One region of the Streptomyces sp. CNX435 genome, then DNA from elsewhere that is predicted to be linked to it. Evidence: riboswitches for the same ligand, from Rfam matches in the RefSeq annotation. Region 1 holds a riboswitch; the other holds the start of a gene.
What was found. A riboswitch is a leader RNA that binds a small molecule or an ion and turns the genes downstream of it on or off. The one in region 1 is predicted to bind glycine.
Positions count from the first base shown of each region.

Region 2: it holds a riboswitch for glycine, as region 1 does, so the genes downstream of both, gcvP (aminomethyl-transferring glycine dehydrogenase) here and gcvT (glycine cleavage system aminomethyltransferase GcvT) in region 1, are expected to answer to the same signal.

Region 1 is NZ_JCANTA010000023.1:46,491-60,684, forward strand. Features, by position in the region: gene T328_RS29085 (L-serine ammonia-lyase) at 368-1,762, opposite strand; gene glyA (serine hydroxymethyltransferase) at 1,857-3,140, opposite strand; gene gcvH (glycine cleavage system protein GcvH) at 3,183-3,560, opposite strand; gene gcvT (glycine cleavage system aminomethyltransferase GcvT) at 3,617-4,750, opposite strand; glycine riboswitch at 4,908-5,005, opposite strand; gene T328_RS29105 (AAA family ATPase) at 5,100-5,738, shown strand; gene T328_RS29110 (enhanced serine sensitivity protein SseB) at 5,961-6,743, shown strand; gene T328_RS29115 (enhanced serine sensitivity protein SseB C-terminal domain-containing protein) at 6,879-7,679, shown strand; gene T328_RS29120 (ABC transporter permease) at 8,009-9,007, shown strand; gene T328_RS29125 (ABC transporter substrate-binding protein) at 9,097-10,854, shown strand; gene T328_RS29130 (ABC transporter permease) at 10,931-11,938, shown strand; gene T328_RS29135 (ABC transporter ATP-binding protein) at 11,935-13,032, shown strand; gene T328_RS29140 (ABC transporter ATP-binding protein) at 13,029-14,194, shown strand, end outside.
Region 2 is NZ_JCANTA010000002.1:552,923-567,116, reverse strand. Features, by position in the region: gene T328_RS05780 (PadR family transcriptional regulator) at 1-444, opposite strand, end outside; gene T328_RS05775 (lytic polysaccharide monooxygenase auxiliary activity family 9 protein) at 609-1,124, opposite strand; gene T328_RS05770 (CPBP family intramembrane glutamic endopeptidase) at 1,220-1,984, opposite strand; gene T328_RS05765 (substrate-binding and VWA domain-containing protein) at 2,086-3,852, shown strand; gene T328_RS05760 (glutamate-cysteine ligase family protein) at 4,005-5,498, opposite strand; gene T328_RS05755 (hypothetical protein) at 5,952-6,539, shown strand; gene T328_RS05750 (DUF5999 family protein) at 6,797-7,003, shown strand; gene gcvP (aminomethyl-transferring glycine dehydrogenase) at 7,128-10,025, opposite strand; glycine riboswitch at 10,199-10,295, opposite strand; gene T328_RS05740 (PRC-barrel domain-containing protein) at 10,444-10,872, shown strand; gene T328_RS05735 (DNA polymerase IV) at 10,873-12,243, opposite strand; gene T328_RS05730 (MerR family transcriptional regulator) at 12,370-12,969, opposite strand; gene T328_RS05725 (bifunctional nuclease family protein) at 13,128-13,601, opposite strand; gene ftsR (transcriptional regulator FtsR) at 13,655-14,194, opposite strand, start outside.

The DNA of each region.
Region 1 (14,194 bases):
CAGCCGGGGTGCCGGGGTCACGGCACCGACCGGCGACCGGATCTGCGCGAGTATGCAGGCAGGTTCTGCATGCAACCTTGACGGAATCTGGCACGTCGCACCGCCGCGTGGGTCGCGTCCCGCGAGGGTGGTGTCAGCGATCACGAGCTTCGCCCTCAGGTGCCTGGCTCGCGGTGACCTCTCCCTGGGCGCCGCACGCGAAATGGCCTGGCCGGGCGCCAGGAGTGCCCCGGCCGGTCGAAGCACCGGCGTGACCTGCACGTTCCGGTCCATTAACCGGCTACACCATCCGGCGGGACGTCATCGATTCGGGCTGGATCGCCGGGCGTTGCCACGAGTCGCGGCCCGGATTTCAGACGGGGTTTCGTCAGCACTCCACCACGTTGACCGCGAGGCCGCCGCGGGCCGTCTCCTTGTACTTGACCTTCATGTCCGCACCCGTCTCCTTCATCGTCTTGATCGCCTTGTCGAGCGAGACGAAGTGCTGCCCGTCACCGCGCAGCGCCATCCGGGCCGCCGTGATCGCCTTGACCGCCGCCATGCCGTTGCGCTCGATGCACGGGATCTGCACCAGGCCGCCGATCGGGTCGCAGGTCAGGCCCAGGTTGTGCTCGATGCCGATCTCCGCGGCGTTCTCCACCTGTTCCGGGGTGCCGCCCAGGATCTCGGCGAGGCCGCCGGCGGCCATGGAGCAGGCGGAGCCGACCTCGCCCTGGCAGCCGACCTCGGCGCCGGAGATGGAGGCGTTCTCCTTGAAGAGCATGCCGATCGCGCCCGCCGCGAGGAGGAAGCGGACGACGGTGTCGTCGTCGGCGCCCGGTACGAAGTCCGTCGCGTAGTGCAGGACCGCGGGGATGATGCCCGCCGCGCCGTTGGTGGGGGCGGTGACGACGCGGCCGCCGGCGGCGTTCTCCTCGTTGACCGCCATCGCGTGGAGCGTGACCCACTCCATCGCGTGCGCCGCTGACTTTCCATGAGGGGCACCCGCCGCGCGCAGTTGGCGGGCCTCGCCGGCGGCGCGGCGGCGGACCTTCAGGCCGCCGGGGAGGATGCCCTCGCGGGTGGTGCCGCGGGCCACGCAGTCGCGCATCACCTGCCAGATCTCCAGCAGCCCGGCGCGGATCTCCGCCTCCGTGCGCCAGGCCCGCTCGTTCTCCAGCATCAGCGAGGACAGGGACAGGCCCGTCTCGCGGGTGCGGCGCAGCATCTCGTCGGCGGTGCGGAAGGGGTACTTCAGCACGGTGTCGTCGAGCTTGATCCGGTCCTCGCCGACGGCGGTCTCGTCCACGACGAAGCCGCCGCCCACCGAGTAGTACGTCTTCTCCAGCAGCGTCCCGCCGTCCGCGTCGTACGCGGCCAGCGTCATGCCGTTCGCGTGGTACGGCAGCGACCGGCGGCGGTGCAGGACGAGGTCGGCGTCGGCGTCGAAGGCGATCTCGTGGCCGGGCCCTGTCCCGGCGCCCAGGAGGTGCAGCCGTCGAGCGGTGCGGATGCGCTCCACCTCGCCGTCGGCCCGCTCGACGTCGACGGTGCGCGGCGAGTGTCCCTCCAGGCCGAGGAGCACCGCTTTCGGGGTGCCGTGGCCGTGGCCGGTGGCGCCGAGGGAGCCGAAGAGTTCGGCCCGTACGGCGGCGGTGTGGGCCAGCAGGCCCTCGTTCTTCAGCCGGCGGGCGAACAGCCGGGCCGCCCGCATCGGGCCGACCGTGTGCGAACTCGACGGGCCGATGCCGATCGAGAAGAGGTCGAAGACGGAGATGGCCACTCGGGACTCCCTGGTCCTTGCGCGGGGCGTGCGCCCCGGGCCCGTGGCCCCCGCCGCGCCGGGCCGGCGCGGCGGGGGCCACGGGCGGTACGGGCTACAGGCCGGGGTACAGCGGGTGCTTCTCGGCCAGGGCCGTGACCCGGGCGGCGAGGGCGGCCGTCTTGGCCTCGTCGAAGCCCGGCTTGAGGGCCTCGGCGATGACGTCGGCGACCTCCTCGAAGTCCGCGGCGGTGAAGCCGCGGGTGGCCAGCGCCGGGGAGCCGATGCGCAGGCCGGAGGTGACCATGGGCGGGCGGGGGTCGTTCGGGACCGCGTTGCGGTTGACGGTGATGCCGATCTCGTGGAGCCGGTCCTCGGCCTGCTGGCCGTCCAGCTCGGAGTCGCGCAGGTCGACCAGGACCAGGTGGACGTCCGTGCCGCCGGAGAGCACCGAGACGCCGGCCGCGCGCGCGTCGTCGCGCAGCAGCCGCTCCGCCAGGATCCGGGCGCCGTCCAGCGTGCGCCGCTGCCGCTCCTTGAACTCCTCCGACGCCGCGATCTTGAACGACACCGCCTTGGCCGCGATCACGTGCTCCAGCGGCCCGCCCTGCTGGCCGGGGAAGACCGCTGAGTTGATCTTCTTGGCGAGGTCCTGGCGGGACAGGATGACCCCGCCGCGCGGCCCGCCGAGCGTCTTGTGGGTCGTCGTGGTGACGATGTCCGCGTACGGCACGGGGTTGGGGTGCAGGCCCGCGGCCACCAGCCCGGCGAAGTGCGCCATGTCGACCATCAGCAGCGCGCCGGCCTCGTCCGCGATCCGGCGGAAGCCGGCGAAGTCCAGCTGCCGCGGGTACGCCGACCAGCCGGCGATGATCAGCTTCGGCCGCCGCTCCTTGGCCAGCCGCTCGACCTCGGCCATGTCGACCAGCCCGGTCTCGGCGTCGACGTGGTACGCGGCGACGTCGTACAGCTTGCCGGAGAAGTTGATCTTCATGCCGTGGGTCAGGTGGCCGCCGTGGGCCAGGTCCAGGCCCAGGATGGTGTCGCCGGGCTTCAGCACCGCGAACATCGCCGCCGCGTTCGCCGACGCGCCCGAGTGCGGCTGGACGTTCGCGGCCTCGGCGCCGAAGAGCGCCTTGACGCGCTCCCGGGCCAGCTCCTCGGCGACGTCGACGTGCTCGCAGCCGCCGTAGTAGCGGCGGCCGGGGTAGCCCTCGGCGTACTTGTTGGTGAGGACCGAGCCCTGCGCCTGAAGCACGGCGACCGGGGCGAAGTTCTCCGAGGCGATCATTTCGAGGGTGGACTGCTGGCGCTGCAGCTCGGCGTCCACGGCGGCGGCGACCTCGGGGTCGACGTCGTGGAGCGAGCCGTTCAGAAGTGAGCCGTTCAGAAGGGACATGGGACCTTCCGGGGAAGAGGGACGCGGGCGTGACGGCGGAGTTCAGCCCGCGGTGAACTCGGTGTACTCGGCGGCGGACATCAGATCCTCGGCCTCGGCCGCGACGCGCACCTTGAACAGCCAGCCGTCCTCGAACGGCCCGGAGTTCACCAGCGCCGGGTCGTCCACGACGTCCTGGTTGGCCGCGGTGACCTCCCCGGTCACCGGCGCGTAGAGGTCGGAGACGGACTTGGTCGACTCCAGCTCGCCGCAGGACTCGCCCGCGGTGACCGTGTCGCCGACGTCCGGCAGCTGGACGTAGACGACGTCGCCGAGCGCGTTCGCGGCGTGCGCGGTGATGCCGACGGTGGCGACGCCGTCGTCGCCGGCCGCGACCCACTCGTGTTCCTTGCTGTAGCGCAGGTGCTCAGGGTTGCTCATGAGGCGATTCTCCAGGATCGAGACGTGAGTGGCATGAAGAGGCGCAGGTGGAGCGGTCAGGGGCGCTTGTAGAACGGCAGGGCGACGACCTCGTACGGCTCGTGGCTGCCGCGGATGTCGACGCCCACGCCGGTGGCCGCCGACGGCCCCGGCTCGGCGTGCGCGGCGTCGACGTACGCCATGGCGATCGGCTTGCCCAGGGTGGGGGAGGGGGCGCCGGAGGTGACCTCGCCGATCCGCCGGCCGCCGGCCACCACCGCGTACCCCGCCCGCGGCACCCGGCGGCCCTCGGCGACCAGGCCGACCAGCACCCGCGGCGGCTCGGCCGCGGCGCGCTCGGCGGCCTGCGCGAGGGCCTTGCGCCCGACGAAGTCGCCGGGCTTGTCGAGCTTGACGACCCGGCCGAGGCCGGCGTCGAAGGGGGTGAGCGCGGCGGTCAGCTCGTGCCCGTACAGCGGCATGCCGGCCTCCAGGCGGAGGGTGTCGCGGCAGGAGAGCCCGCAGGGCACCAGGCCGTCGTCCTGTCCGGCGGCGGTCAGCGCGGTCCAGACGGCGACCGCGTCCGCGGGGCGTACGAACAGCTCGAAGCCGTCCTCGCCGGTGTAGCCGGTACGGGCGATGAGCGCGCCGGCGCCGGCGACGGTGCCGGGCAGCCCCGCGTAGTACTTCAGGCCGGCCAGGTCCGCGTCGGTGACCCGGCCCAGCACGGCGGCCGACCTCGGGCCCTGCACGGCGATCAGGGCGTACGCGTCCCGGTCGTCCCGTACCACCGCGCCCGGGAAGCCGGCGGCCCGCTCGACGAGGGCGTCCAGGACGACCTGCGCGTTGGCGGCGTTCGCGACGATCATGTACTCCTCGTCGGCGAGCCGGTAGACGATCAGGTCGTCGAGGATGCCGCCGTCCTCGCGGCAGATCATCGTGTACCGGGCGCGGCCGGGGCGCACCGCGGACAGCCGGCCCACCAGGGCGTAGTCGAGCAGCACGGCGGCCCCGGGGCCGGAGACGGTGATCTCGCCCATGTGGGAGAGGTCGAAGAGGCCGGCGCGGGTGCGCACCGCGACGTGCTCCTCGCGCTCGCTGCCGTAGCGCAGCGGCATGTCCCAGCCGGCGAAGCCGGTCATGGTGGCGCCGAGCGCGCGGTGCGTGGCGTCGAGCGCGGTACGGCGCGGTGCAGGGCTCTCAGTGGTCATCGTCAGGCTCCCGGACAGGGGGTGGTCGTGTCCTCCCCATCTGTCATCGGAACCTGAGAGGTTCGCCACGATCCCGCGGGAGCGTGGCTTGCACCTTGGGTGGGGCGGCGCCGGCACACTGCTGTGCTCCAGGACGCCGCCCGCTTTTCAGATCTGCCTCGCCCGCGCGGTGACGGGGCCTGAGAGATTCAAGGGAGGACTTGCTCCTTCGGCGCCCGGTGCGGTGAGGCACCGGGACTCTCCCGCGCGGGTTCGAACGGCCGGTATGGAGTTGGCGGGCCCCATCATTGCACGCGACCGGCGATCGCGGGCCGGCGCGCGGAACTGGGAGAGCGCCTTCCGTTGTGCCATGGCGTCCTTGTCGAGCCCCGCCGCTGTTGCCAGGCTGGTGGAGGGCAGCGGCGGGCAGGGCGTGGGAGGCGGCGTGACGGTGGAGCAGGCGGCCTCCCGGGAGCGGCTTCGATATCCCGAGGGGGACATCGTCGTGATCTCCGGGCTGCCGGGCAGCGGCAAGAGCACGCTCATGCGGCGGACGCGACCGCCGGCGGAGGTGCTGCTGATCGACTCGCAGTACGTACGCGAACACTGGGCGCGCCGGCTGGGGCCGCGGCTGCCGTACGGGATGTACCGGCCGCTGGTGCGCGTCCACCACTACGCCCGGCTGCGCTTCGCGGTCCGCGCCGGCGGCAGCCTCGTCGTGCACGACTGCGGCACGCTGCCGTGGGTGCGGTGGTGGCTGACCCGGCAGGCCCGGCGGTACGGGCGCGGGGTGCACGTGGTGGTGCTGGACGTACCGGCCGACGTGGCGCGGGAGCGGCAGGCGGCGCGCGGGCGCGCGGTGTCGCGCTACGCCTTCGCCCGGCACCGGTGGGCGCACCGGCGGCTGCTGGACTCGGCGCGGGACGGGGAGCTGGCGGCGGTGTGCGCGTCGGTGCTGGTGCTGGACGGGGCGGCGGCGGGGGCGCTGCGCGGGATCAGCTTCGGCTGAGCGCGCGCCCGCCGCCGCCCCGTTCCCGGGCCCGTACGGTCGCAACCCGCCCGACCCCGCCGGCAGCTCCGGCGGCTCCGCCGCGTTCGCCGGAGAAGGTGCTCTCTTTTATCCGAGGTCGGTGGGTGAGAGGGCGCCACCGTGTGCACGTACGGGCTTCGCCCGCGAACGCTCGCAGCCGTTAGGGTGCCGACGTTCACCCCCGACAGTTGGCTGGTTCCGATGAGCTACGACTACCGCTCCCCGCAGCCCCCCGCCACGGGCGGCTTTCCCGGCAACGAGCTGGAGGAGGTGCTCGCCGCCTCCCTCGGCAACCCGCAGGCGGCCCCGCGGCTGCTGGAGGTGCTGGGCCGCAGCAGCCTGTGGGTGCCGCTGCCCGAGGGCGGCGGCCCGGACAGCGCGTCGCTCGACCTGCCGACGACCGACATCGGCGGCGCGCCGTACGTGCCGGTGTTCTCCTCGCAGGAGGAGTTCCTGCGGGTGACCGGCTCGCACATGTCGTTCACCGTCGCGCCCGCCCGCGAGTTCGCCCGCGGGCTGCCGCCGGGGGTCGGCATCGCGGTCAACCCCGGCGGCACCGTCGGCGTGCCGCTGCCGCCGGCCGCGGTGGCTGAGTTGTGCCGCGACCGCCGGGACCGCGGGGCGCCGCGGCTGCCGGGGGAGGCGCGGGGCGGCCGGGTGCGGCTGTTCACGCCGGACTGGCAGGACGACCCGGTGGACTTCCTGGCCGTCGCCCGGGAGGAGTTCGAGCGGATCGGGGTGGTGCGCAGCGCACGCCGGGGGCTCGCGAGCGTGGAGGGGGGTGCCGTACAGCTGTACATCGGGGTCGAGCTGCTGGACACGTACGACGAGAGCCGGCAGGCGACGGTGGAGGCGCTGGGCCGGGCGCTGGGCGCGCAGCCGGTGCCGTGGAAGGTGCAACTGGTGTTCCTCGACGCCGCCGTGGACCCGGTGATCACCTGGATGCGGGCCAAGGTCGAGCCGTTCTACATCCGGGTCGGCTGACGCGGGGAGGCCCTAAGCTGGTTTGATGACCATTCCGGGGGTACACGCGTGCCCGGCGGCGGCGATGGCCGAGACGAAGGGTTGGGGCCGAGGGTGAACGGGGGCGCGAGCGGGAGTGCGGCGCCGGGAGCGGGCGTGGGCCAGCTGGTCCGCCAGGTGGCTCCCGGCAGGTACGACGCCTACGAGGCGCTGCTCGCCGCGCTGGCCGCCGGGCAGGTGTGGATGCTGCTCTGGCAGGGCCGACCGGACTCGCCCGACGCGCAGTACGGCAGCATGCAGGTCGAGGGCCACGCCTACGCGCCCTGCTTCAGCTCCGACCACGAGCTGGCCGCCAGCGGCTGGGCCGGTGCCCACGAGCCCGTCGCCGGTGCGGAGATCGCCGCCGCGCTCTACCCCGACCGCTGGGGCCTGTGGCTCGACCCGCACGCCGCCGGCGGCGGCGTCGGCGTCCCCTGGCTCGACCTGCGCCGGGTGGCCACCGGCCTGGACCGGCTGCCCGCGGGCCCGCTGCGGATCTCCGAGCCCGTCGTGGACGTCGCGCAGTTCTACGCCCTGCTGGGCCAGACCGCCCACCGCACCCCCGCCGTGCGCACGCTCTGCCGCGCCTGGGTGCAGCCGGCGCTCGGCGAGCCGTACCTGGCCATCGGCATCGACCTGTACGACACGGGCCCCCAGTCCGTCGCCGCGGCGCAGGCGATGATGCAGGAGTCCGTGGCCGCCGCGCCCCCGGGCCTGGCGGTCTCCACGGTGGCGCTGGCCGACGACCACGAGCCGGTGGCGATGTGGATGCGGGCCAACTCCCGGCCGTTCTTCGACCGCGGCGCCCACGGCGGCGGCCCGGCCGCCCCGCCCGCCGGCTACGGCTATCCGCCGCCGCACTCGGCGGGCGGCGCCCAGCAGTCCGGTTGGCAGCCGGGGCCCGCCCCGCAGTTCTGAGGCCCCGATCTTTATGTCGGCATACGCCCCGCTATCGGGGCGGTGAAGATCCGCTCAGCGGCGGTGGGATGTCCGGATAACGGTATCCACTGCATCGCATCACGTTTGCGCATCCATTCCCCTCGGGGTCTGGCGAGTGATCCCTAGCGCGTTGAAGACTCCCCCCGCAGGAGGCTGTCGTTCCCCTGTGCGACGGCGGACATTCACGATCACGGACCACGAACCAACGGCACACGGCACCACGGCATGACTTGCACCAGCGAAGCGAATGAGCCGCTACCGCGGCAGACGACGGCGGGACGCCGCCGCTCGGGAGGGGTCCCCACAACATGACGGCACCTATCGAGACCACCGGCGCTGCCGAGGCGACGCCGGAAGCTCTCGTCGAGGGCGTGGACAAGAGCCGGATCGAGGGCCGTTCACTCGGGCGCATCGCGTGGATGCGGCTCAAGCGTGACCGCGTCGCCATGGCGGGCGGCGTCGTCGTGGTGCTGCTCATCCTGATCGCCGCGCTCTCCCGGCCGATCCAGTCGATCTTCGGTCTCGACCCCAACAAGCTGAACCAGGACCTCGTCGACCCCTCCCTGGCCACGCCGTACGGCTCGTTCGGCGGCATCAGCTGGGACCACCCGCTGGGCGTGGAGCCGAAGCTCGGCCGCGACATCGCCACCCGGATCCTGGAGGGCTCCTGGGTCTCGCTGCTGGTGGCCTTCGGCGCCACCATGGTCGCCGTCGTGATCGGCACCGTCCTCGGCGTCATCGCCGGCTACTACGGCAAGTGGGCCGACACGATCATCAGCCGGACCATGGACACGTTCCTGGCCTTCCCGGTGCTGCTCTTCGCCATCTCCATCTCCGCCGCGCTGCAGGGCGGCGCCTTCGGGCTGAAGGGGCTGGAGCTGCACATCGGCGTGCTGATCTTCGTCATCGGCTTCTTCAGCTGGCCGTATATCGGCCGAATCGTCCGAGGACAGACGCTCAGCCTGCGTGAACGCGAGTTCGTCGAAGCGGCCCGGAGCCTGGGCGCGCGCGGCCCCTTCATCCTCTTCCGGGAGCTGCTGCCGAACCTGGTGGGGCCGATCCTCGTCTACTCCACGCTGCTGATCCCGACCAACATCCTCTTCGAGGCGGCGCTGAGCTTCCTCGGCGTGGGCATCCAGCCGCCGCAGGCCTCCTGGGGCGGCATGCTGAGCAGCGCGATCGACTACTACCAGGTCGACCCGATGTTCATGGTCGTGCCGGGTGTGGCGATCTTCCTCTCCGTGCTGGCCTTCAACCTCTTGGGCGACGGGCTCAGGGACGCACTCGATCCCAAGGGCCGCCGATGACACCGATGACACCAGGAAACAGTCTGGGCGCGGCACCCGCCGTTCCCGCTCTCGTCCCATCTCTCCGAACCAGGGGGCAACGCCTCACCATGAAACTCAGGTCGAAATCAGCCGCCATGCTCGCGGTTGCCGTCTCGGTCGCGCTGACCGTCTCCGCCTGCGGCGGTGGCGGCAACGACGACGACGAGGGCGGCGAGGGCGGCGGCGCGCCCGCGAACGCGGCGATCGAGAAGGTCCTCAACCCGTCCGACAAGAAGGGCGGCACCCTCGTCTACGAGTCCGCCGACGTGCCGGACTCGATGGACCCGGGCAACACGTACTACGGCTACGTGTGGAACTTCAGCCGGCTGTACGCCCGCTCCCTCATGACCTACGCCCCCGGCCCGGGCGCACAGGCCGCGGAGCCGGTGCCGGACCTCGCCGAGGGTCCCGGTGAGTCGACGGACGGCGGCAAGACCTGGACGTACAAGATCAAGAAGGGTGTCAAGTACGAGGACGGCACCGAGATTACGTCCGGTGACGTCAAGTACGCCGTCGAGCGGAGCAACTACGCCCGCGACGTGCTCTCCCTCGGCCCGAACTACTTCGCCCAGTACCTGAAGAACCCGGACGACTACCAGGGTCCGTACAAGGACAAGGGCGAAGAGGGCATCTCGTCCATCAAGACCCCGGACGACCACACGATCGTCTTCGAGCTGGCGCAGCCGTTCCAGGAGTTCGACTACCTGGTGGCGATGACGCAGACCGCGCCGGTGCCGCGGGACAAGGACAACGGCTCGGACTACCAGAAGAACATCGTCTCCTCCGGCTCGTACAAGTTCGAGAGCTTCGACCTGGACAAGTCCGCCACCCTGGTCCGCAACGACCAGTGGGACCCGAAGACGGACGAGATCCGCAAGCAGCTGCCGGACAAGATCGAGGTCAAGTTCAAGGTCAACGCCGAGACCATCGACCAGAACATCGAGGCCGGCGAGACCCACGTGATGCTGGACGCCCTCGGCGTCACCGGTCAGACCCAGTCGCAGCTGCTGCGGGACAAGTCGAACATGATCGACAATCCGACCGGCGGCCGCCTGACCTACCTGGCGATGAACACCCAGCTGGCGCCGTTCGACGACGTCAACTGCCGCAAGGCGGTGGAGTACGCCGTCGACAAGGACTCCTCGCTGCGCGCCCTCGGCGGCGAGCCCAAGGGCAGCATCGCCACCACCGCGCTGCCGCCGGACGTCCCGAGCCACGAGGCGTATGACGACCCGTACGCCACCGAGGGCAGCAAGGGCGACGTCGACAAGGCCAAGGCCGCGCTGAAGGAGTGCGGTGAGCCCGACGGGTTCGACACCGTGCTGACCGCGCGCACCGAGCGCCAGGACGAGATCGACAACGCCACGGCGATCCAGGCGGCCCTGAAGAAGGTGGGCATCAACGCCGAGATCCAGAAGTTCCCCGGCGGCAAGTACTTCACCGACTTCGCGGGCTCCAAGAAGTGGACCAAGGACAACAACGCGGGTCTGTACATGATGCAGTGGGGCGCCGACTGGCCCAGCGGCTACGGCTTCCTGCAGCAGATCTTCAACGGCGGTGCCATCGGTGAAGACGGGAACACGAACATCTCGTACCTGGACGACCCGGAGATCAACAAGCTGCTCGACGACTCGATCGCCAACCCGGACAAGGCGGCCCGTGCCAAGGCATACGCCGAGGTGGACGAGAAGGTCCTGGAGACGGCGGCGATCGTGCCCCTCTCCTACTTCAAGGTCCTGCACCAGCGCTCGGACAAGCTCACCAACCTGGTGTCCTCGCAGGCGTTCAGCGGTCAGTACGACTACCTGAACCTCGGCCTGAAGTAGCACCCTCACCGGCTGCGCGGGCGGTGCCCCTCACCGGCACCGCCCGCGCCGCCCGGACCGTGGAAGGCACGCCCTCGTGTTCGCGTATCTCATCCGGCGGCTGCTGGCCGCGGTGGTGCTGCTGTTCGTCGTGAGCGCCATCACCTACGCCATCTTCTTCATCCTGCCGCGGCTCGCCGGCAGCACCGCAGACCAGCTCGCCGCGCAGTACATCGGCAAGAGCCCGGACCCCAAGACCATCGACGCGGTCAAGAAGAACCTCGGCCTCGACGATCCCGTCTACGTCCAGTACTGGGACTTCATCCGCGGCATCTTCGCCGGCCGGGAGTTCAACTTCGGCCCCGACCCGTCGCAGTGCAACGCACCCTGCCTCGGCTACTCCTTCCGCAAGCACGTGGAGGTCTGGCCGGAGATGCTGGACCGGCTGCCGGTCACCGCCTCGCTGGCGGTCGGCGCCGCCGTGCTGTGGCTGGTCTCCGGCGTGACGACGGGCGTGATCTCGGCGCTGCGCCCCGGGTCGTTCTTCGACCGCGCGGCCATGGGCATCGCCCTGGCCGGCGTCTCGCTGCCGATGTTCTTCACCGGCACCGTCGCGCTGGCGCTGTTCGTCTACCAGTGGGAGATCTTCCCGAACGAGTACACGCCGCTCACCGAGAATCCGGTGCGCTGGTTCCAGGGGCTGATGCTGCCCTGGTTCTCCCTGGCGTTCCTCTATTCGGCTCTCTATGCGAGACTCACGCGGGCCGGGATGCTGGAGACCATGGGTGAGGACTACATCCGCACCGCCCGCGCGAAGGGCCTGAAGGAGCCGGTGGTGATCACCCGGCACGGGCTGCGCTCCGCGCTGACCCCCATCGTCACCATCTTCGGCATGGACTTCGCGCTGCTGCTCGGCGGGGCGGTGATCACCGAGACGGTGTTCTCCTTCAACGGGGTCGGCTCCTGGGCGGTGCAGTCCATCAACGAGAACGACCTGCCGCCGATCCTCGGCGTCACGTTGTTCGCCGCCTTCTTCATCGTGATCTGCAATCTGGTGGTCGACTTCGTGTACGCCGCCATCGACCCGAGGGTGAGGGTCTCGTGACCGGCCTGACGAAGACGGGCGCCGTCGGCGAGCCGGTGCCCACCGGCACTGAAGCGTCGGCCTTCCTGGACATCCGGGACCTGAAGGTCCACTTCCCGACCGACGACGGCCTGGTGAAGTCCGTCGACGGGCTCTCCTTCCAGCTGGAGAAGGGCAAGACCCTCGGCATCGTGGGCGAGTCCGGCTCCGGCAAGTCCGTCACCTCGCTGGCGGTGATGGGGCTGCACACCGCCGGGCAGTACGGCAAGCGCCGGCGGGCGCGGCTCTCCGGCGAGATCTGGCTCAACGGCCAGGAGCTGCTGTCCGCGGAGCCCGACACGGTCCGCCGGCTGCGCGGCCGTGAGATGTCGATGATCTTCCAGGACCCGCTGTCCGCGCTGCACCCGTACTACAAGATCGGGTACCAGATCGTGGAGGCGTACCGGGTCCACCACGACGTCGACAAGAAGACCGCGCGCAAGCGGGCGATCGAGATGCTCGACCGGGTCGGCATCCCGCAGCCCGACAAGCGCGTCGACGACTACCCGCACCAGTTCTCCGGCGGCATGCGCCAGCGCGCGATGATCGCGATGGCGCTGGTGAACAACCCCGAACTGCTCATCGCCGACGAGCCGACGACCGCGCTCGACGTCACCGTGCAGGCGCAGATACTCGACCTGATCCGGGATCTGCAGAAGGAGTTCGGCTCCGCGGTCGTCATCATCACCCACGACCTCGGCGTGGTCGCCGAGCTGGCCGACGACATCCTGGTGATGTACGGCGGCCGGTGCGTGGAGAAGGGCTCGGCCGAGCAGATCTTCGACCGGCCGCAGCACCCGTACACCTGGGGCCTGCTCGGCTCCATGCCGCGCATCGACCGGGAGGCCACGGACCGGCTCATCCCGGTCAAGGGCAGCCCGCCGAGCCTCATCAACGTGCCTAGCGGCTGTGCGTTCCACCCCCGCTGCCCCTACGCGGACGTGCCCGCGGACGACGCCAGCCGTACCGTACGGCCCGAGCTGCGCGAAGTGGGCGCCAACCACTTTGCTGCCTGCCACATGCGGCAGGAAGACCGGGAGCGCATCTACACCGAAGAGATTGCGCCGAAGCTGTGAAGGACGAGGCTGTGCCCGAGACGAAGGCCGACCAGGCGACCTCCCCCGCCGGCTACGCCCCCACTGGCGGGGGTACCCCCACTGCGGGGGACGGGAAGGCGACCGGCGCCGCGGGGGCCGGGCCGACCGACCCCGGCGGGACGCAGGCGACCGCGACCATTCCCGGCGCGCGGCTGCGCAAGAAGCCCGTCGCCGGCACCGAGCCGCTGCTCAGGGTCTCGGGGCTGGCCAAGCACTTCCCCATCCGCAAGGGCCTGCTGCAGCGCAAGGTCGGCGCGGTGCAGGCGGTGGACGGTATCGACTTCGAGGTGCTGCCCGGCGAGACCCTGGGCGTGGTCGGCGAGTCCGGCTGCGGCAAGTCCACCATGGGCCGGCTGATCACCCGGCTGCTGGAGCCCACCGGCGGCAGCGTCGAGTTCCAGGGCCGGGACATCACGCACCTGAGCACGGGCCAGATGCGCCCGCTGCGCCGCGACGTGCAGATGATCTTCCAGGACCCGTACTCCTCGCTGAACCCGCGGCACACCGTCGGCACGATCGTCGGCGCCCCGTTCAAGCTGCAGAACGTCACGCCCGAGGGCGGGGTGAAGAAGGAGGTCCAGGCGATCCTGGAGCGGGTCGGCCTGAACCCCGAGCACTACAACCGCTATCCGCACGAGTTCTCCGGCGGCCAGCGGCAGCGCATCGGCATCGCCCGGGCGCTGGCCCTGCAGCCGAAGCTGATCGGCGCGGACGAGCCGGTCTCGGCGCTGGACGTGTCCATCCAGGCGCAGGTGGTCAACCTGCTGGACGACCTGCAGCAGGAGTTCGGGCTCACGTACGTGATCATCGCCCACGACCTGTCCGTCGTCCGGCACGTCTCGGACCGGATCGCGGTCATGTACCTGGGCAAGGTCGTCGAGCTGTCCGACCGCGCCAGCCTGTACCGGGCGCCGCTGCACCCGTACACCAAGGCGCTGATGTCCGCGGTGCCGGTGCCGGACACCAAGCGCAGGCAGCAGCGCGAACGGATCCTGCTCAAGGGCGACGTGCCCTCGCCGATCGCGCCGCCGCCCGGCTGCCGCTTCCACACCCGGTGCTGGAAGGCCACCCAGGTCTGCAAGACCAAGGAGCCGCCGATGCTGGAGCTGAAGCCCGGGCAGCGCACCGCCTGCTGGCACCC
Region 2 (14,194 bases), on a different contig from region 1:
GAGCGCGAAGCCCGACTGCCGGACCTCCTGCAGCGCCTCCCAGTCGACGCCGCGCCCGGCGTCCTCCCAGGGCGCCTCGGGCCCCGACTCGGCCTCCTCCCGACCGGCGTCGGTAAGCGAGAACAGCCTCTTGCCGCCCTCGGAGGCGCTGGCGATCAGGCCCTCGTCCTCCAGCAGCTGCAGTGTGGGGTAGACCGAGCCGGGGCTCGGCTTCCAGGCGCCGCCGCTGCGCTCGGAGATCTCCTGGATCATCTCGTACCCGTGCATGGGGCGGTCCTTCAGCAGCGCCAGGATCGACGCCCGCACGTCGCCGCGCCGTGCGCGGCCCCGCGGGCCGCCGCGGCCCCGGCCGAAGGGGGGCCCGAAGGGCGGGCCGAACCCGCCGAAGGCGGAGCGGCGCCCGCCAGGCGGGCCGTGTCCGTGTCCGTGTCCGTGGGATCGCATGGTCATCACCTCTTCTTGAACTCTTCTGCGATCGATTGCGACACGTCGACGATATATCGGAAACAGTCGTCAGGCAAGTCCCGAGCGCCCGGACACGGCGAAGCCCCCGGGGAGCCGCGCTGACTCCCCGGGGGCCTCCTGCTGCCGCTACGGCCGCGGCACCGTCACCGGATGTCGACGTCGATGCAGGCATAGAACGCGTTGGCCGTGTCGTACACGTTCCACACGGCCAGGACCTTCTGCCGGCCCGTGATGTTGCCGAAGTTCACGGTGTGGCTGAACTGCGAGGGCGGCTGCGCACCGCCGTCGTTGAACTCCGCGACCTTCTGACCGCCGACGAAGTACTGCCATGTGCTCGTGCGGTGGTTGGCGGTGATCTGCCAGCTGAACGACTGCGTCCTGCTGACCGGCGTGACCGCCCAGCCCTTGCTGTCGTCGTTCAGTTCGGCGAACCGGCTGTTGCCGCCGTGGCAGCTCGTGAGGCCCTTGGGCCCCTCGACGCTCTGCGGCTCCCACTGGATCTGACCACACGAGACGGTGCCCGCTTTGCACTGCTGCTGCCGACTCGGCGGCGAGGTGATCCAGCCGTGCGCGTTGGCCTGCGGTGCCGGGAGTGCGAGGACGACCAACGGAGCGACGGTCGCGGCTACGACCGCGACACGCTTCTTGAGACTGCGCATCTTGTGTCTCCCTGCATGGGGGGCATTGGTCTAGACTTTATCCATTGTCAGACCACCGTCAAGAGCGTCAACCAGGGAGACAGCGCCGGAACCACTCATTCCGTGGGCAGCCACCCCACCTTCCCCGCCAGCAGCGCGTACCCCACGAAGGCCACGATGTCGATGAAGGCGTGCGCCGCCACCAGCGGCCCCACCCGCCCCCACCGCCGGTACAGCAGGACGAACAGCACACCCATCACCGCGTTGCCGATGAAACCGCCGATGCCCTGGTAGAGGTGGTACGTCCCGCGCAGCAGCGAGCTCGCCGCCAGCGCCGCCGCCGGGGTCCAGCCCAGCTGGTCCAGCCGGCGCAGCAGATAGCCGACGACGATGACCTCCTCCACCACGGAGTTCTGCGCCGCGGAGAGGATCAGCACCGGGATCTTCCACCACACGTCGGGCAGCGACTCCGGTACGACGGTCAGGTTGAACCCCGCCGCCCGCGCGCCCAGGTAGAACGCCAGCCCGGTGCCCCCGACCACCGCGGCCACGCCCGCGCCCCGGCTCAGGTCGAAACCCGGCCGCCGGAGGTCGAACCCCACCGCACCCAGCCCGCCCGCGCGCTCGCTCACCAGCAGGTACGCCACGAGCGCCACCGGCACCAGCGAAGTGGTGATCCCGAACAGCTGCCACGCAAGATCCAGCCACGGACGCCCGGGCGCGGCAGAGGAGTTGAGGTTGGCCGACTGCTCCTTCAACCCACCCGGCCGGGTGACCGAGCCGATGAAGCTGATCAGTGCCGAGACCGCGCTCGCTCCCAGGGACAGCGCCAGCACCAGCAGCGTTTCGCCGCCCAGCAGCCGGCGGGACTGGTCCTGCACTCGCTCCTCCAATTGGTCAATCCCTCCCCAAAGGCCCCACCGTCTCGCTAGGGTCACGGAAAAAACACGTGACCAATATGCGGCTGTCCGGGGGGACGACCATGGGACGACACAGCTTGCCCGACGCGTACGGAACGGACGACGCCGTGCTGCGGCGCAGCGTACGGGGCCGCGCCGTGGTCATCGCGACCGCCCTCGTCCTGGCGATCGGCGCGGGCACGCTGGTCGCCGTGCAGACCGGGGTGCTGCCGACGGGCGAGTCCTGCGAGGGCCCGGACCTCGAACTCGGCGTCGTCGCCGCGCCCGACATCGCGCCCGCCGTCCGCAAGACGGCCGACCGCGCCCGCAGGGCGGAGCTGAAGTCCGACGGCCGCTGCCTGGACGTCGAGGTGACCGCGCGCCCCGCCGCCGAAGTCGCCCAGTCGCTGCGCCGCCAGGACACGCCCCCGGACTTCCAGGTCTGGATCCCCGACTCCAGCGTCTGGACGGGCATGGTCACCGCCGCCGGCAGCGGCGCGAGCGTCGACGAGGTGACCCGCCTGGCGACCTCGCCCATCGGCATGGCCACCCTGCTGGACGGCGCCCGCAAGCTCGGCTGGCCCGAGCAGACGTACGGCTGGGCAGAGCTGACGGACGCCGCGATGGGCGACGAGGCGGGACTGCGCCTCGGCACCGCGGACCCGTCCGTGAGCGCCACCGGCGCGCTCGCGTTGACGGCGGTGCACCGGGCCGGCGGCGATCAGGCGGACACCCGCACCGCCGCCACCGCCAAGCTGCTCGCCGAGCGCGTCGAGCCCGGCGACACGGCGGTGCTGGCGTCGCTCCCGGACTCCGGCCTGGACGACCCGCGGGACAACGACGCGCTGTTCCTCTCCGAACAGGCGGCCTTCCGCCACAACGCCGAGGCCGGTATCGGCGGGCGGCTCGACATGTTCTACCCCGAGGGCGGCACGGTCGCCCTCGACTACCCGTACGCCATCGTCAACAACGACGCCATGGCCATGGACCGGGTGCGCGCCGCCAGCCGCTTCCAACGGCTGCTCACCGACGAGAAGTCCGTCGACCTGCTGCGCCGGCAGGGCTTCCGGTCCGCCGCGGGGGGCTTCGACGCGGAGCTGGCGATGGCCGCCGGCGGCGCCGCCCCGCAGCCGTTCGACGCGCCGCCCGCCGAGCCGCCGGCCCCCGACGAGGTGGCCTCGGTCCTCGGCATGTGGACCGTCACGGTGCAGAGCGCCCGGCTGACGACCGTGGTCGACGTCTCCGGCTCGATGGGCGAGCCGCTGCCGGACGAGCCGGGACAGACCCGTATGGACGTCACGAAGAACGCGCTGATCCAGGCGCTCGCCCAGTTCACCGGTGAGGACGAGATCGGTCTGTGGCGGTTCTCCTCCCACCTGCGGGGCGAGCAGGACTACGAGGAGGTCGCCGGCACCGAGCGGCTGGCCCAGCGCACCGACGACGGCACCAGCCACCGGGAGCGCCTCGCGAGCGCCTTCGGCGGCCTCGAACCGGTGCCGGACGGTGCGACGGGCCTGTACGACACGGCGCTCGCGGCGTACGAGCAGCAGGTCAAGGAGTACGCCCCCGGCCGCTTCAACGCGGTGGTGTTGCTCACCGACGGTGCCAACGAGGACCCGGGCAGCATCTCCGCCGAGGACCTGGCCACGCGGCTGCGCAAGGCGGCCGACCCGGAGCGGCCGGTGGGCCTGATCGCCATCGGCATCGGGCCGGACGCGGACATCGAGGCGTGCGAGCGGATCGCGAAGGCGGTCGGGGGCGAGTCGTACCAGGTGACGGACCCGAAGGAGATCCACGCGGTACTGCTGCGGGCGGTGACGGACGCCGGCGCCAAGGCGGCGCTGTCCTGAGCCTTACGCATACGGGCGCGGGCGAGCGGGTCCTGCCGGCCGTCGCGGTGGTGACCGCGCTGCCGAACGCGTACGGGCGCGGGCGGGCGCACGGGCACGGCCGCCGGCAGGCGCCGGCGGCCGTCACACCCGTCTCGCCCCCGCCGCGCCCGTCAGTCCACCGGCCAGCGGTGCACCGGCTCCTCGCTGCGGGTCAGCTCCACGTACCGCCGCGTCATCTCCGCCAGCGCCGCGCCCCGGTCAAGCCCGCGGCCCAGGGCCCGGTGGAAGGCGGCCGACTGCCACGACGCGCCGTTGACCCGCCGCCGGCAGCGTTCCTCGATGACGCCGAGGTAGCGGTCCCGGTCGGCGGGGTCGACGCCCCAGGCGTCCAGCCCGGCGGCGGCCATGGGCAGCAGTTCGTCCCGTACGAGCTTGGTCACCGGCACCCGCGCCACCCCGCCGAGCCGCCGGCGCCCCGGCCATACCAGGGTGGCGTCGATGCCGTCCCGGCAGGCGGCGGCGAAGTTCGCCGCCGCGCCGTCGAAGGGCAGCCGGCCCCACACCGGGCGCTGCTCGTCGGCGAGTGAGCGCACCAGCCCGTAGTAGAACGCCGCGTTGGCGACGACGTCGGTGACGGTCGGCCCCGCGGGCAGCACCCGGTTCTCCACCCGCAGGTGCGGCACGCCTCCGGCTATGTCGTACACCGGCCGGTTCCAGCGGTAGACGGTGCCGTTGTGCAGCACCAGCTCGGCCAGCTCCGGCACCCCGCCCGCGTCCAGCACGCTCAGCGGCTCCTCCGGCGAGCAGAGCGGCAGCAGGGCGGGGAAGTAGCGGATGTTCTCCTCGAACAGCTCCAGCGGCTCGGTGACCCAGCGCTCGCCGAACCATGCGCGCGGGCGCACGCCCTGGGCGCGCAGCTCCGGCGGCCGAGTGTCGGTGGCCTGCAGGAACAGCTCGGGCCGCGACTCGCTCAGCAGCTCGCGGCCGAAGACGAACGGGGCGTTGGCGCCGAGCGCGACCTGCACGGCCGCCGCCGCCTGCGAGGCGTTCCAGACGTCCGCGAACCGCCCGGGGGTGACCTGCAGATGCAGCTGCACCGACGTGCAGGCGGCCTCGGGGGCGATGGAGCCCGAGGTGTACGTCAGCTCCTCCACCCCGCGCATGTCGAGCCGGATCTCCTCGCCGCGGGCGGCGAGGATCTGCTCGTTGAGCCGGTGGTAGCGGTCCACCTCGGAGAGGTTGGCGGAGACCAGGTCCGCGCCGGTCAGCGTCGGCAGGATGCCGATCATCACGATCCCGGCGTCCACCTCGCGCGCCTGCCGGTCGGCGTACCACAGCCCGGTGCGCAGTTCCTCCGCGAGCTGGTCGAGCACCCGCCCGGCGAGCCGGTGGGGCGCGATATTGACTTCCAGGTTGAACTGGGCCAGCTCGGTCTGGAAATCGGGGCTGGCGATGCGTTCCAGCACTTCCGAGTTCATCATGCGCGGCATGCCGTCCGCGCCCACGAGATTCAGCTCGATCTCCAGCCCCATGAGATTCTGCGGGCGGTCGAATCTCTTCTCCTCCAGCAGTCGCTCCAACCCCGCGAGGCACTCGCGGAGCCGCTGCCGATAGCGGTGACGGTCGGACAGGTCGAACCCGCCGGCCACGACCTTCTCGCCCATCGAGGTTCCTCCTCGGCTCGGCTGCCCGGGATGATGCCCAGGCGCGGGGATCCCTACCCCGCGACCGCCGTTCATCGGCTACGCTGGCCGCCCGCGCCGTACAGAATCGTTCCGACTGCACACCGCCCGGTGCGCACCGCGCCGCTCGTCGCCTGGTCGCAAAACCGACGAGATCCGGCCGACCCCGCGCGATGACCGTCGCCGCGCCCGTCAGGTATTTCTCGCCGGTCTTCCGGAGAGGACCAGAGAATACTCGACCGAGAATCCTCTTGCGGATTTCGCCCAAGCGGCAAGGCGGAAGGACCGCCACCGCTAGTCGTATAAAATCCGCGAACGAGGCAGAGAGTTGGCGCCCTTACACGGATGCGGCCCCCTCTGACCCCGTTCGCAGACAGCGCCGTCCGCGTCTTGCTCCCCGCTCTGCTCCACGTCTGACGAAGGTAGGCGACCCCTATGCCGCTCAGCGTCCTCACACCCCCCTCCCCGGCTCTGCGCAGCGTGCACGCCGCGCTGAAGTCCCCGACGGCGGTGCGCGGGACCCGTACGCTCGCGCCGACGTCGGGGACCGGCCCGGCGGGCGCCACGGACCCGCTGCCCGTCCACGTGCTGGACGGGGTCGGCGCCGGGGACGGCCCGCCGCACGCGGCGCTCAGCGGCTGGCGGTTCCACCTCGTCGCCGAGGGCCGCGTCGTCGCCGCGGCGGAGGCGCGGATCACCCCCGACGGCTGGGCGTTCTCGCACTTCTCCGAGGGCCCGTACGTCGCCTCCACCCAACGCGCCCTGCGTCAGGCCGAGTCGCTCTCCGCCCGCCTGCAGCCGCGGTTGCTCTCCGTACCCGAGCTGTACATGGTCACCCTCTGGCTGCGCACCGACTGCGACGCCGCGCCCGAGTCGGGCGCGGTCGACCCCGCGGACCTGCTGGTGCCGCTGGCGCCCGCGCCGCCCGGCATCCGCGCCCACCGCGCGCACCGCGCCGGCGACCTGCTGCCCGCGCTGCGCGACCGGCTGGCGGCGGCGCGGCTGCTCGGCTCCTCCGCCTGATCACGGCGAGGTCACGGTCTGATCACCGCTGTGGGCTAGTCCACTCCCGCCGGTGCACCCCCCGAAAGGATGGACTGGCACCGAGCAACCGCCCACGAGGGTGATGCGTCTTCCGCCCCGGAGACCACCTGCCGGTAATTCCCTGCGGATTGAGGCCCGCGGGGGAACACTGGTTGCGGAACGAGTCGACACGGGGGGCGGCGATGACATCTGCAGAGCGCAGGACCGAGACCAGGAACCAGCGAGAGTACCCAGCCATGTGCCAGCACCAGCCACCCTGCCCGACCGCCCAGTCCACCGACCGGGAGGCGGCGCGCCCGGTGGCGCACCACCCGGAGCAGGGCTGGAGCCTGCTCTGCAACGGCGTTCTGCTGTTCGAGGACACCGGCGAGCTGCTGCCCGACGGCCGGATCATCGCGCCGCACCGGCCGCCGAACGCCGACGACGTGACCGCCGCGGCCTGACCGGCAGACCCGGCAGACCCGGCTGGCGCACGCCGGCCGGTCCCCCGCACTCCCGCACGCGCCCCGCACGCCGCCCGGCCCGGCGTCGGCGCCGGGCCGGGTGCGGTACGCACACAGCGGTACGTCAGGCGTCGTATTCGTCCAACGGGGGGCAGGAGCACACCAGGTTGCGGTCGCCGTAGGCGCCGTCGATCCGGCGCACCGGCGGCCAGTACTTGTCCGCCGGCGTCACCCCGGCCGGGAAGACGGCCTCGTCCCGCCCGTACGGGTGCTTCCACTCCCCCGCCAGCTGCGCCGCCGTGTGCGGCGCGCCGACCAGCGGGTTGTCGTCCTTGTCCCACTCCCCCGTGCCGACCCGCTCGATCTCCCGCCGGATCGCGATCATCGCCTCGCAGAACCGGTCAAGTTCGGTCAGGTCCTCGCTCTCGGTCGGCTCGATCATCAGCGTCCCGGCCACCGGGAACGACATCGTCGGGGCGTGGAAGCCGTAGTCGATCAGCCGCTTGGCCACGTCGTCTATGGACACCCCGGTCGCCTTGGTCAGCGGCCGTACGTCGACGATGCACTCGTGCGCGACGAGCCCGCCCGGGCCGGTGTACAGCACCGGGAAGTGCGGCTCCAGCCGCTTGGCCACGTAGTTGGCGCCGAGCACCGCGACCTGGCTGGCGCGCCGCAGGCCGCCCTCGCCCATCAGCTTCATGTACGCCCAGGAAATGGGCAGGATGCCGGCCGAGCCCCACGGCGCCGCGGAGACCGGGCCGACGCCCGTCGCCGGCCCGGCGGCAGGCTGCAGCGGATGGTTCGGCAGGTACGGGGCGAGGTGCTCGCGGACGGCGACCGGGCCGACGCCGGGGCCGCCGCCGCCGTGCGGGATGCAGAACGTCTTGTGCAGGTTCAGGTGCGAGACGTCGCCGCCGAACTTCCCCGGCCCGGCGAGGCCGACGAGCGCGTTGAGGTTGGCACCGTCCACGTACACCTGGCCGCCGGCGGCGTGCACGGCGTCGCATATCTCCGTGATGTGCTCCTCGAACACGCCGTGCGTGGAGGGGTAGGTGACCATGAGCACGGCCAGCTCGTCACCGTGCCGCTCGATCTTCGCGCCCAGGTCGTCCGCGTCGACCTCGCCGTTCTCGGCGGTCTTCACGACCACGACCTTCATGCCGGCCATCACCGCGGAGGCGGCGTTCGTGCCGTGCGCGGAGGACGGGATGAGGCAGACGGTGCGGCGCTCGTCGCCGTTCGCGCGGTGGTACGCCCGTACGGCCAGCAGGCCCGCCAGCTCGCCCTGCGAGCCGGCGTTGGGCTGCAGGGAGACCTTGTCGTAACCGGTGACGGCGGCCAGGCCGTCCTCCAGCTCGCGGATCAGGGTCAGATAGCCCTCGGCCTGGTCGGCGGGCGCGAAGGGGTGCAGGCCGGCGAACTCGGGCCAGGTGACGGCCTCCATCTCGGCGGTCGCGTTGAGCTTCATCGTGCAGGAGCCGAGCGGGATCATGCCGCGGTCGAGCGCATAGTCCCGGTCGGAGAGCGCCCGCAGGTAGCGCAGCAGGGCGGTCTCGGAGCGGTGCCGGTGGAAGACGGGGTGCGTCAGGTACTCATCGGTGCGCTGCAGGGCGGCCGGCAGCGCGTCGGCGGTCGCCGCGTCCAGCTCCCCGACGTCCTGCCCGGCGACGCCGAACGCGTCCCAGACGACGGCCAGATGGTCGCGGACGGTGGTCTCGTCGCAGGAGATGCCGACGTGGTCGGCGTCGGCGAGGCGCAGGTTGACGCCGGCGTTGCGGGCACGGGCGGTGACCTCGGCGGCCCGGCCGGGGACGCGGACGGTGACCGTGTCGAAGAACGCGTCGTGCACCACGTGGGCGCCGCCGGCCCTGAGGCCCGCGGCGAGGATCGCGGCGTAGCGGTGGGTGCGCCGGGCGATGGCCGCCAGGCCCTCGGGGCCGTGGTAGACGGCGTACATCGAGGCCATCACCGCGAGCAGCACCTGCGCGGTGCAGATGTTGCTGGTGGCCTTCTCGCGGCGGATGTGCTGCTCGCGCGTCTGCAGCGCGAGCCGGTACGCCTGCGCCCCGTCTGCGTCCTTGGAGACGCCGACGAGCCGCCCGGGCAGGCTGCGCGCGAACTTCTCGCGTACGGACATGTAGCCGGCGTGCGGCCCGCCGAAGCCCATCGGGACCCCGAAGCGCTGGCTGGAGCCGACCGCGATGTCGGCGCCGAGCGCGCCGGGCGAGGTCAGCAGGGTGAGCGCGAGCAGGTCGGCGGCGACGGTGACGACGGCGCCCAGCTCGTGCGCCCGCTCGATGACGGGCGCGAGGTCCCGTACGACACCGGAGACGCCCGGGTACTGCAGGAGCACGCCGAAGACGCCGCGCTCCGCGACATCGGCGGGGATGCCGCCGGCGAGGTCGGCGACGACGACCTCGACGCCGGTCGGCTCGGCGCGGGTGCGCAGCACCGCGACTGTCTGCGGCAGGGTCTCGGCGTCGACCAGGAACACGCCGTCCTTGACCTTCCCGACGCGCCGGGACAGCGCCATCGCCTCGGCGGCGGCGGTGCCCTCGTCGAGCAGCGACGCGCCGGCGGTGGGCAGCCCGGTGAGGTCGGCGACGACGGTCTGGAAGTTGAGCAGCGCCTCCAGCCGGCCCTGGGAGATCTCCGGCTGGTACGGGGTGTACGCCGTGTACCAGGCGGGGTTCTCCATGACATTGCGCAGGATGACGGGCGGCGTGTGGGTGCCCTGGTAGCCGAGGCCGATCATGGAGGTCAGCACCTCGTTGCGGCCCGCCAGGGCGCGCAGCTCGGCCAGCACCTCGGCCTCGGAACGGGCCGCGGGGAGCGTGAAGGCGCCGGTGCCCTTGATCGGACCGGGTACGGCGGCCGCGGTCAGCTCGTCCAGCGAGCCGTAGCCGACCTGGGCGAGCATCTTGGCCCGGTCGCCCGCGTCGGGTCCGATGTGGCGCAGCTCGAAGGGAGTGCCGCGCTCCAGGGCGGACAGCGGGATGCGGTGGGCGTTCGTCTCAGACAAGGGGCCTCCTGGTCGCACGGACCTTCGCGGATACCCCTGGGCCGGGCACCCGTACGGCCTCCCCCTCTGTCATCCGGACCTGAGAGCTTCGCCGTCCGCCCGGACCGGGCGGGCCGGCTTGCACCGTCGGTGAGGAGGGGTCGCGTACGACCCGCCCTGCTTTCCAGAGTGACCTCGTCCGTGCGGTACGGGGGCCTGAGAGATTCCGGGGAGGAGTTGCTCCTTCGGCGCCTCCGTCTGGCGGGCGGAGGACTCTCCCGCACGGGGTCTGCAGCCACGGTCAGCGTACCAGCGCACGCCCCCGCGCAGCCGGGCGCGGGTGCGAGGGCCTGTCGTGGCCGGTGCCCGGGCGGCGCCCGCCGAGTGGCCGCGCGGCGCGTTGTGCCGTTACGTGGAGGCAGCGGAGCTGTGTCGAGACGTGGGAGGCACCGTGCAGACCGACATCGACCCCCGGAGCCTGATCGGCGTGCGCGCGTACGACGGCAACGGCGAGAAGCTCGGCACCGTCGACGAGGTGTACCTCGACGACGCCACCGGCGCCCCGCAGTGGGCGGCCGTGCGCACGGGCCTGTTCCACCGCGACGCGTTCGTGCCGCTGGGGCCGAGCGAGCTGGCCGACGAGGGGCTGCGGGTGCCGTTCGACCGGGAACTGATCAAGGACGCGCCGGACTTCGGCGTCGGCCGGCACCTCTCCCCCGCGCAGGAGCTGCAGCTCTACCAGCACTACGGGATGGCGCTGCCGCCGGACGTCGCCAGGACCCGTCCGAACCGGCAGTCCCAGCCGCCGCAACCGGCGCGGCAGCCGCAGGACCGCGACGTCGGCGAGGTCGCCGGGTCGGACGACTGATCAGCCGCCGGGCGCCAGCGGCAGCGGGTCCGCCGGCTGGAGCGCCGGGTCGTCGGCGGCGAACGTACGCACCCGCCCGGGCGCCGAGCCCGGCACCTCGAACCGCACCGTGACCCGGCCCACGCCGCTGCCCTGCACCCAGCCGGGTCCGTGATCGGCGTGCCGCACGTCCAGCCCCGGCAGCCAGTGCGGGGCCGCCGGCTCCGGCTCCGCCGCGGCGGGCGGCGGGGGCGGCCCGGGCGGCGGCTCGGCCACCGGGCCGTCGGCGTCCACCGGCCCGTGCCGCGCCTCCGGCGCCTGGCCGCTCTGCGCGAACAGGTCCTCCTGCGTGAAGTCCGCGAGACCGCTCACGCCGACGCCCAGCAGCCGCACCCCGCCGGCCGTCTCCACCCCGTCCAGCAGCCGCAGGGCCGCCTCGACGACCACGGCCGGGTCGTCGGTGGGCCCGCGCAGGGTCTCGGAGCGGGTGAGGGTGGAGAAGTCGTACCGCCGGACCTTCAGGACCACCGTGCGGCCGGAGCGCCCCGTGCCGCGCAGCCGCGTCACGCAGCGCCGCGCCAGCCGCTCGACCTCCGTGCGGATCCGGATCCGGTCGGTGAGGTCGACGTCGAAGGTGTCCTCGACGGAGACGGACTTGGCGTCCCGGTCCGCGACCACCGGCCGCTCGTCCAGGCCCAGCGCCATGACGTGGATCCCGGTGCCGTGCGCCTTGCCCAGCAGCCGCACCATCTCGTCCTCGCCGGCCTCCGTGACCTCCGCGACCGTGGTGATCCCGGCGCGGCGCAGCGTGTCCGCCGTCGCGGGGCCCACGCCGGGCAGCGTACGCACGCTCATGGGCCCCAGCAGCGCCCGCTCGCCGCCCGGCGGCACCACGACCAGCCCGTCCGGCTTCGCCAGCTCGGAGGCGACCTTGGCGAGCATCTTGGAGGCGGCGAGCCCGACGGACCCGGTCAGGCCGGTGGCGGCGCGGATGTCCGCGCGCAGCCGGTGCGCCACACCCCGTAGCGCGGTCTCCTCCGCGGGTGTGCCGCCGGCTTCGAGGTCGACGAACGCCTCGTCCAGGCTCAGCGGCTCCACCAGCGGCGACAGCTCCCCGAGCAGCGCCATGACCTGGCCGCTGACCTGCTGGTAGAGCCGGAAGCGGGGGACGAGGAACGCGGCGTTGGGGCAGAGCCGGCGGGCCATGCCCATGGCCATCGCCGAGTGCACCCCGAAGACCCGTGCCTCGTACGACGCGGTGGCCACCACGCCGCGCGGGCCGAGGCCGCCGACGATCACGGCCTTGCCCTTGAGGCTCGGCTTGGCGGCCTGCTCGACGGCGGCGTAGAACGCGTCCATGTCCAGGTGCAGGACGGACGGCGCGCTTCTCACGCTCGAATGGTCCCCCATGGGTACGACATCGGCGCGACAGCGGCCCTGGCGCCGCCGTACGGCGGCCGTGGCGGCCCGTGCGCGCCCGGGGGCGCCGCGGGGCTCCGGAGCGCAGTCCGGCCGTGGTCAGCCGGCGCGGCTGCGGCGGCGTGCCAGTTCGTCGGCGGCGTTGCGCCCCACCAGCGTCTCGCCGGTGTCGACGCGCTCCGCGTGCAGCTGCGCGAGGGCGGCCTGCACGTCGCTGAAGACCACGCCGACGGCGATGCCGAAGATGCCCTGGCCGCCCTGCAGCAGCTCGACGACCTCGTGCGGGGACGTGCACTCGTAGACCGTCGCGCCGTCGCTGATGAGCGTCATCCGCCGCAGGTCAGCCGCGCCGGCGGCGCGCAGGTGCCGTACGGCCGTCCTGATGCTCTGCAGCGAGACCCCGGCGTCCAGCAGCCGCTTGACGATCTTGAGTACGACGACGTCCTGGGAGCTGTAGAGCCGCTGGGTGCCCGAGCCGTGCGCGGGGCGGACACCGGGCCCGACCAGGCCGGTACGGGCCCAGTAGTCGAGCTGGCGGTACGTGATACCGGCCGCGGCGCACGCGGCGGGTCCCCGGTAGCCGACCTCGTCCGGATCCGCGGAGGCGGCCGACTGCTGCCTCGCGGGCTCCGCGCCGTGACCGTACAGCGGAACTGGTCCGCCCCCTCCGGCCGATCTCTCGCCGCCCGTGACCACCACGCCGACCTCCCGCTCCCTGACCTGCCTCCTGACGGTAGGCAGTCGCCCCGGGCGCGTCAACGAACGCCACACGGGGCACGCCGGGTGCTCATCACCCTACGGGTGGTTTGGCCACGGCGTCCGTGCGGTAGGCCCGGGCGGGCTACCGCGGGCGGCAGTCACTGAGGGTTGGTACCGAAGTCCTCGGGCGTGATCTGGTCGAGGAACTCGCGGAACTTCTCCACCTCGTCCTCCTGCTCGTCCGGGATCGAGATACCCGCGTCGTTGAGCACTCCTTCGCTGCCGTAGATCGGCGTGCCGGTGCGCAGCGCGAGGGCGATGGCGTCGGACGGGCGGGCGCTCACCTCAGTGCCGCCGGAGAACACCAGCTCGGCGTAGAACACGCCTTCCCGCAGGTCGGTGATCCGCACCTCGGCGAGTTCCTGGCCGACCGCGTCCAGCACGTTCTTGAACAGGTCATGGGTCAGCGGGCGCGCGGGGGTCATGCCTTGCTGCGCGAAGGCGATCGCCGTCGCCTCCCCGGGACCGATCCAGATGGGGAGGTACCGGTCGCCGCCCACTTCACGCAGGAGAACGATCGGTTGGTTCGAGGGCATTTCCACCCGGACACCCACAACGTCGAGCTCGTTCACACAGCAACCCTAGGCCGACCCCGGCGGTTTTGGGTAGTCGAGCACGGGACCGGTCAGCTGCCGGCGACCCGCAGCGACGACCGTACGAGGGTCGCGTGCAGCCGCGCGGACAGTTCGATCAGGCGTTCTGCCGTGGATTCCGCGTGCGCCCGCGTCTGCGGGCTGCGGTGCCGCCGCAGCGGGCCGATGACCTGTTCGACGAGGCCGGCGTCGCGGTCGGCGGCGGCCTTCAGGCCGCGCAGGTGGCGCGCCTGCAGCCCGTAACTGCCGAGTTCGGCGACGAGGCGGGCGACGGCGGCGGCGTCCGCGTCGTAGAGCCCGTCGGCGTCCGGGGCGACGAGGCCGAACGCCTCCCAGGACGCCAGCTCCTCCTCGCCGACGGCGGCGGTGCGCAGGAGGGTCGCGCGGTCGATACGGGGGTCGTGGGGCGGCTCCGCGGCGGCACCGGCACCGGCGCGGGCGCCGTCCGCGGGCTCGGCGTCCAGCTGCTCACGGATGACCTTCAGCGGCAGGTAGTGATCCCGCTGCATACGCAGGATCCGGGCCAGCCGCTCGACGTCCGCGGCGCCGAACTTGCGATAGCCGCCCGGGGA